Regions from separate parts of the Bradyrhizobium sp. MOS001 genome, predicted to be linked through region 2. Evidence: predicted binding sites of a transcription regulator. Region 2 holds the regulator's gene; the other holds the start of a gene.
What was found. The regulator PhoB, encoded in region 2, activates phosphate uptake and scavenging genes when phosphate is short. The targets are predictions, from matches to a motif close to TGTCATNNANCTGTCAT.

Region 1 (4,207 bases), on a different contig from region 2:
ATCTTCAGCCATTTGCGCCAGCCCCACAGCCATTCGCCGGCATCGGTCCAGACCCGCTGGCCGCTCTCGAGCGTGAGAATGCGGTCGAAATAGCTGATGAAATTGCCGAAATGGGCGAAGAAGGTGCGCAGGTTCACTTCCGCGCCGATCGCGGCAAGAAATAGCGCTGCGGCAAAGATCACCAGCCCCAACAGGAGTCGGAGCCGCTTGCGCGCGACCGCCTGGCGATAGGCCGCGTTCAGCACGGCGAGCTGCTGCTCGGGGAGGATCGAAACCGCGACGGTCATCTGGCCAGGGAAGGTGGTCGATCAAAGAGAAAGAGCCGGGTCCATCGACCCGGCTCCAGTGCTATCGTCCCGAAACTCAGGACGCCTTCTTCTTACGCAGTGCATCGACGAACTTGATCAGCTCGATCGTGCCATCCCAGTCCTTGGTGGTGGCGGGATGGAAACCCTTCTTCTGGCCGTCCTGGAGGCGATCGAAGGCCGCCTTGTCCTTGGCCGGCGCGTCGAAGAACGCCTTGGCGATCGCCGCCTTGGCATCTTCCGGCAGGTCGGAATTGTAGGCGTAGGGGCCGTTGATGATCGGCGCCGACTTGTGGATGATGCGGAAATCGTCCTTCTTCATCGGCGAGCCGTCGGCATTCTTCAGCATGCCCTTGGTCAGCATCTGCGCCAGCGTGGAATCGTCATCGCTGGTCCACTGGTTGGCCGCAACGTCGACCGTGCCCTGCGCCAGCGCCAGGATCGCGTTCTCGTGGCTACCGGTGAAGACGACCTTGCTGAAATAGGTGTCGGCATCCGTGATGCCCATCTTGTCGAGCTCGAAGCGCGGCACATTGTTGCCGGAGGTCGAGTTCGGGTCGACGAGGCCGAGGTTCTTGCCCTTGAGCTGGTCGACGCTCTTGTAGGGGCTGCTCGCCTTGACGAAGAACACCGAGTAGTAGCCGGTCGAACCGTCGGCGTTGATGTCGTTGGCGAAGGCATCGGTCTTGACGCCGGTCAGACGGGCGCGGGCGAACGACGCCGAGCCGTAGCTGGCGATATGGATGTTGCCGGCGCGCTGGCCCTCGATGACGGCGGCGTAGTCGTTGGCGATGCGCAGCGTGACCTTCACGCCCAATTCCTTGGAGAGATAGTTCATGAACGGCGCCCAGCGCTCGGTCACGCCCGAGGCGTTTTCCGCCGGAATGACCGCGAAGGTCAGTTCGGGATATTTGGCTTTCCAGTCGTCGGCGGAGGCCGAAGTCGTGAACGCGAGCGCGGCGGCGCCGGCAAGAACCAGTCTGCGAGTGATCATGATACCCTCTTCATCGGTTGGGGTCGGTTGACGCAAAAATTGGCAGTTACAGGCGCAGCTCAGGCGGCCGCGGCCGTTCCGAGCGCCGGCACGCCTTCAGGCGCCGGCACAGGCATTCCGCCCATGACGTCGGAGGCTTCGAGATCGTAGAGCTCGCGCGCGACGTGGTCGGTCAATTCGGCCGGCGCGCCGTCGAACACCACGCGCCCCTGCGCCATGCCGATCAGGCGATCGCAATAGCTGCGCGCCAGATCGAGCGAATGCAGGTTGCAGAGCACGGTGATGCCGAAATGCTTGTTGATGCGCAGCAGCGCATCCATCACGATCTTGGTGTTGCGCGGGTCGAGCGAGGCGATCGGCTCGTCGGCGAGGATGATGTCGGGCTGCTGCACCAGCGCGCGGGCGATCGCAACACGCTGCTGCTGGCCGCCGGAGAGCTGGTCGGCGCGCTGGGCGGCGAGTGAGGCGATATCGAACTGTTCGAGCGCCGACATCGCCAGCGCCTTGTCGTGCTCGGGCCAGGTCTGCGTCAGCGAGCGCCAGGCCGGCATCGTGGCAAGACGCCCCATCAGCACGTTGGTGAGCACATCGAGCCGGCCGACCAGGTTGAACTGCTGGAAAATCATCGCCGAGCGCGCCCGCCACTGCCGCAGCTCCTTGCCGCGCAGCGCGGTGACGTCGAGGCCGTCGAACAGGATGCGGCCCTGCGTCGGCGTCGCCAGGCGATTGATCATGCGCAGCATGGTCGACTTGCCGGCGCCGGAGCGCCCGATCACACCGACGAAGCCGCCGGGGGAGATTTGAAACGAAGCGTCGTCCACCGCGGCTTTTGCGCCGAAGCGGCACGTCAGACCTTCAACCACCAGCATAGAGGGCTCCAGAGTAGCTGGCTGCCACCGCTAGCGCTGGCACTTGACACTTGTGTGACACCGGCGTTGCGGTGCGGCGATCCTACACACCTCTTCCCCTGTCATCGCATCGTCATGACATTGTCATCAGGCCGCTCGAAGAGGTACGCCCGCCCTCGACCTATCGGATGCAGCATGGCCGGCAAAACGCTCTCGGTTCAACCGACCATCGACCCTTCGGCGAAGCTGCATGAGACCAGGCTCGGCACCTATACCGAAGTCGGTGCGCGCACGATCCTCACTGAAGTCGCGATGGGCGATTACTCCTATGTCGTGAACGACGCCCAGATCACCTACACCACGATCGGAAAATTCTGCTCGATCGCGGCGATGACCCGCATCAATCCCGGCAATCATCCGATGCATCGCGCGACGCAGGCGCATTTCACCTATCGTTCCAGCGCCTACTTCGAAGGCGAGAGCGACGACACCGAGTTCTTCGACTGGCGGCGCCAGCATCACGTCCATATTGGCCACGACGTCTGGATCGGCCATGGCGCGATCGTGCTGCCCGGCCGCAACATCGGCACCGGCGCGGTGATCGCGGCGGGCGCCATCGTCACCAAGGACGTGCCGGCCTACACCATCGTCGCCGGCAATCCGGCGCGCATCGTGCGGCGGCGGTTCTCGGAAGACGTCGCCGGACGGCTGGCCCGACTCGCCTGGTGGGACTGGGATCACGACAAATTGCGTGAAGCACTGCCCGATTTCCGCAAGCTCGGGATTGAAGATTTCCTCTCGGCATATGAAGCACGGGCAAGCTCCCTCACCCGTTCCCCTGCCAGCAAACGAAGCGCGGTCGCTTGACAGACATCTTCCTTGAGGGCGGCCGGGCCCTGATCGGCTCCGAGCTCGTCGAAACTTCCATTCTGGTGTCCGGCGCGGACATTGCGCAGGTCGATGCCTCTCGCGGCCGTGCGCGGCTGGCGATCGATGCGCGCAACCTGCTGGTGCTGCCCGGCATCGTCGATCTGCATGGCGATGCCTTCGAGCGGCAGATGATGCCGCGCGCCGGCGTCGACTTCCCGATCGACGTCGCGCTCGCCGACAGTGACCGCCAGGCGATCAGCAACGGCATCACCACGGTGTTTCACGCCACGACCTGTTCGTGGGAGCCGGGCCTGCGCAGCGCCGGCAATGCGCGCACCCTGATGGAGGCGATCGAGCGGCAGCGCCCGCAATTCGCCGCCGATACCCGTTTCCACCTGCGGCACGAGACCTACAATCTCGATGCAGAGGCCGAGATCGGCCAGTGGCTCGCCGAGGGCCGCGTCGACCTGTTCGCCTTCAACGACCACATGGACGGCACCGTTGCCGACATGGCCAAGCCGCGCAAGCGCAACCGCATGGTCGAGCGCACCGGCCTCTCGGGCGAGGAATTCGACCGGCTGGTCGAGCGTGTGCTTTCGCGGGCCAGTGAAGTGCCGGCTTCCGTGTCGCGGCTTGCCGCAACTGCTCGCGCAGCCGAGGTGCGGATGCTCTCGCATGACGATGCGACGCCGGCGATGCGGCAGGAGTTTCGCGAGTTGGGCGCTGACATCGCGGAGTTTCCGATCAACGAGGAGACCGCGCGGGCGGCCGCGTCCGCGGGCGATGCCATCGTCTACGGTGCGCCGAACGTCGTGCGCGGCGGCAGCCATACCGGCTGGACCCGGGCATCCGACATGATCGCGAAGGGGCTCTGCTCGGTGCTGGCGTCGGACTATTACTATCCCGCGCAGCTGCTCGCCGCGTTCCGCCTTGTCGCCGACGGCGTGCTGCCGCTGCCGAAGGCCTGGGATCTGGTCTCTGCGGGACCAGCGCGCGCGACCGGCCTTGCCGATCGCGGCGTGCTCGCGGAAGGACGCCGCGCCGACATGCTGCTGGTCGACGACAGCGTGCCGCTGCGGCCGCGGCTGATCGCGGTGGTATCAGGCGGAAAGCTCGTGCATCTCACCGATGCGACGCGACTGCTCGCTGCGGCGGCGACGCCGCGCGAGGCTGTCGTTGCGGCCTGAACC
Region 2 (4,207 bases):
CTGCGCACGACCGAGGACATGCTGCTGCTGGTGCCGAACGCACTGCGTGAGGCGGCCTCGGCGCTCGGCCTGCCGCGCTCGCTGGTGATCAAGCGCATCGCCTATCGCGCGGCGCGCTCGGGCCTCATTACCGGCGTGATGCTGGCCACCGCCCGCGTCGCCGGCGAGACCGCGCCGCTGCTCTTCACCGCGCTGTCGAACCAGTTCTTCAGCCTGGGTCTGAACAAGACGATGGCGAACCTGCCGGTCACCATCAACAATTTCGTGCAGAGCCCCTACGCCTACTGGAAGCAGCTCGCCTGGAGCGGCGCGCTGCTCATCACCCTGACCGTTCTTGCCCTGAATATTGGCGCGCGCATTCTGAGCGCCGAGAGGACCGCAAAATGAGTGATCTTTCCGTATCGATGAGCGCGGCCGGTGGTTTGCCCCAGGCGCCGGTGCTGCCCGAAGCTCCGGCCAAGGTGACGGTGCGCAACCTCAATTTCTATTACGGCGAGCACCACGCGCTGAAGAACATCAATCTGGCGCTCGGCACCAACCGCGTCACGGCGTTCATCGGCCCGTCTGGCTGCGGCAAGTCGACCCTGCTGCGCATCTTCAATCGGATGTACGACCTCTATCCGGGCCAGCGCGTCACCGGTCAGCTCATGCTCGACCAGACCAACGTCCTCGACCCCAAGCTGGACCTCAATTTGCTGCGCGCCCGCGTCGGCATGGTGTTCCAGAAGCCGACGCCGTTCCCGATGACGATCTACGAAAACATCGCCTTCGGCATCCGTCTCTATGAGAAGATCTCGAAGTCCGAGATGGACGACCGCGTCGAGAAGGCGCTGCGCGGCGGCGCGCTGTGGAACGAGGTCAAGGACAAGCTCAACGCCTCCGGCCTGTCGCTCTCCGGCGGCCAGCAGCAGCGCCTCTGCATCGCCCGCACGGTCGCGGTGCGGCCCGAGGTGATCTTGTTCGACGAGCCCTGCTCGGCGCTCGACCCGATCTCGACCGCCAAGGTCGAGGAGCTGATCCAGGAGCTGTCCGAGAACTACACGATCGCGATCGTCACCCACAACATGCAGCAGGCGGCGCGCGTCTCCGACAAGACCGCCTTCATGTATCTCGGCGAGCTGATCGAGTTCGACGACACCAGCAAGATCTTCACGTCGCCGACCGACCGGCGCACGCAGGATTACATCACCGGCCGGTTCGGCTGAGGAGACGGAACATGGGTTCTGAACATACCGCAAAGGCCTTCGACACCGACCTCCAGGAACTCACGCGCCTGGTCGCCGAGATGGGCGGCATCGCCGAGCGCATGATCGTCGATTCCGTCGACGCGCTGATCCGCCGCGACGTCGCGCTCGGCCAGCGCGTCGTGACCATCGACGCCGAGCTCGACGCGCTCCAGAAGAAGATCGAGGAGCGCGCCGTTCTCACCATCGCGCGCCGCCAGCCGATGGCGGTGGATCTGCGCGAGATCGTCGGCGCCATGCGCGTCGCGACCGATCTCGAGCGGATCGGCGACCTCGCCAAGAACATGGGCAAGCGCGTCGCGGCGCTGGAGACGGATTTCCATCCGCTCAAGCTGTTCCGCGGTCTGGAGCACATGACCGACCTCGTGCAGCAACAGGTCAAGTCGGTGCTGGACGCCTATGCCGCGCACGATCTGCCGGCGGCAATGGCGGTGTGGAAGGGCGACGAGGAAGTCGACGCCATCTGCACCTCGCTGTTCCGCGAGCTCCTCACCTACATGATGGAGGATCCGCGCAACATCTCGTTCTGCATCCATCTGATGTTCTGCGCCAAGAACATCGAGCGCATCGGTGACCACGCCACCAACATCGCCGAGACCGTGTTCTACATGATCGAGGGCCAGGCGATCACCGACAAGCGGCCGAAGGGCGACATGACGACCTTCGCCACGACGGTCCCGAACACTTAAGGAGCGACGAACACCATGGGCGCACGCATTATGGTGGTTGAGGACGAGGAAGCTCTCACCGAGCTTCTCCGCTACAACCTCGAAGGCGACGGCTATGACGTCGAGACGGTGATGCGCGGCGACGATGCCGACACCCGCCTCAAGGAGCACATCCCCGATTTGATCGTGCTCGACTGGATGCTGCCGGGCCTCTCCGGCATCGAGCTGTGCCGGCGGCTGCGCACCCGGCCCGAGACCAAGCAGCTCCCGATCATCATGCTCACCGCGCGCGGCGAGGAGAGCGAGCGGGTGCGGGGCCTTGCGACCGGCGCCGACGACTACATCGTCAAGCCGTTCTCGGTCCCGGAGCTGCTGGCACGCGTGAAGGGCCTGCTCAGGCGCGCCAGCCCCGAGCGGCTCGCCACCGTGCTCGCCTATGGCGACATCGAGCTCGACCGCGACAAGCGTCGCGTGGCGCGCTCGGGCCGGCCGATCGATCTCGGCCCGACCGAATATCGCCTGCTGGAGTTCTTCCTGGAGCATCCCGGCCGCGTGTTCTCGCGCGAGCAGCTGCTCGACAGCGTCTGGGGCCGTGACATCTACATCGACGAGCGCACCGTCGACGTCCATATCGGGCGCCTGCGCAAGCTGCTCAATCTCGGCCGCGAGCAGGACCCGATCCGCACCGTCCGCGGCGCGGGCTACGCACTGGACGATCGCTTTGCGAAGGCGGAGCAAGCGTAAGGGGTTGCTGTGGCAGACGTGATTTAGCGGGCTGCCACCGCATCCTCGATGTCGTCCCTGCGAACGCAGGGACCCATAACCACAGGGAGTGGTTTGGCGAAGACTCGGAGTGATCATCCCGCGCAATAACTACGCGCCGGGATTATGGGTCCCTGCGTTCGCAGGGACGACACCGAGTGAGTTGAGCCGTCATCGCGTGACGGCGCCGTCTTCGTAGTCAGCTAATCCGATACCTCAGCGCGGACCCGGCTTCGCCGGCGCGCGCCGGCGATCGGCCGCGGGCTGATACGCCACGCGCGAGTGCTGGGCGCAGTAGGGCAGGCCGGAGAGCGCCTTGCCGCCGCAGAAGAAGAAATCCGGGCTCGAGGGATCGCCGACCGGCCAGTGGCAGGTGGCCTCGTTCAGCTCCAGCAGCGACAGCCGCTGGCTCATCGGCACGACGTTGTCGTAGGTGACCGGTTCGGCCTCGACCTCGACTTCGAAGGCTTGCGCCAGCGCGGTGTTGCCGCGCGCGATCGGGCGGGTCACCCGCATCATGTGCTGGGCGGGGCGTGCCTTGCGCGGCCGCGGCGCTGCCGATGAAGGGCTCTTGGCGCGGCCCGACAGGCCGAGCCGGTGCACTTTGCCGATTACGGCATTGCGGGTCACATTGCCGAGTTCAGCGGCGATCTGGCTGGCCGAAAGCCCGGCCTCCCAGAGCTTTTTCAGCTGCTCGACGCGATCATCCGACCAGGTCAAAACGGTCATTGCACCCTTTCCTTCGCCGGCGCCTGCCATCCTGGCGGCCGCACGGCGAATGCCTAAGCTTCGAAAAACCCGTGCCGCCAGAATCCCTTAAGGCTCGCCGGGCGCACCAGATGCGCCCGAACGCTTACGCCGGTACATGAGGACTTAGAGGATCAGAACTGCTGCACGAGATGTCGTATCTGACAAGCCAAACGCTACAATATGGCGTGACTCACGCGCAAGAGTCCGCCGACTCGCTTCCACATGTTCCGTGGCGGAAATACGCAAAATCGCCACCGCAAGACTACGGATTCTGCGTTTCGCGAGGCTTTCCGGGCGGCATTGACACCGGTTTCACCAGGCATAAGATAGTCTCGCGTGCCGCCCTTAAAAGGCGGCACGTTTCGTTTTCCGGGCCGGTCAATGGTGCGTTGCGCAATGCACGCTCACGCCGTCCGCAACATTCAAGTGATCGTCATGACTAACAGCGCAGCGCCGCATTTGCTCCCCGTTTTCGCCAGGTCCGACCTCGGTTTCGAGCGCGGTGAAGGCTGCTGGCTGATTGCGACCAATGGCGATCGCTATCTCGATTTCACCTCGGGCGTGGCGGTGAATGCGCTCGGCCATGCTCACCCTGCGTTGGTCAAAGCGTTGCAAGAGCAGGCCACCAAACTCTGGCACATGTCGAACCTGTTCCAGAGCCCGGACGGCGAGAAGCTCGCCGCGCGTCTGTGCAACGAAAGCTTCGCGGACTTCGTGTTCTTCTGCAATTCCGGCGCCGAAGCGCTGGAAGGTGTGATCAAGCTCGTCCGCCATCATCACTTC

Region 1: the regulator PhoB is predicted to act here: its motif matches at 2,268-2,284, upstream of phnC (phosphonate ABC transporter ATP-binding protein).

What each region holds. Positions count from the first base shown of each region.
Region 1 is NZ_SPVJ01000032.1:90,602-94,808, reverse strand. Features, by position in the region: gene phnE (phosphonate ABC transporter, permease protein PhnE) at 1-287, opposite strand, end outside; gene phnD (phosphonate ABC transporter substrate-binding protein) at 364-1,299, opposite strand; gene phnC (phosphonate ABC transporter ATP-binding protein) at 1,359-2,168, opposite strand; gene CT676_RS29935 (chloramphenicol acetyltransferase) at 2,343-3,014, shown strand; gene CT676_RS29930 (alpha-D-ribose 1-methylphosphonate 5-triphosphate diphosphatase) at 3,011-4,204, shown strand.
Region 2 is NZ_SPVJ01000015.1:57,934-62,140, reverse strand. Features, by position in the region: gene pstA (phosphate ABC transporter permease PstA) at 1-387, shown strand, start outside; gene pstB (phosphate ABC transporter ATP-binding protein PstB) at 384-1,205, shown strand; gene phoU (phosphate signaling complex protein PhoU) at 1,217-1,933, shown strand; gene phoB (phosphate regulon transcriptional regulator PhoB) at 1,949-2,656, shown strand; gene CT676_RS20170 (GcrA family cell cycle regulator) at 2,891-3,403, opposite strand; gene CT676_RS20165 (aspartate aminotransferase family protein) at 3,860-4,207, shown strand, end outside.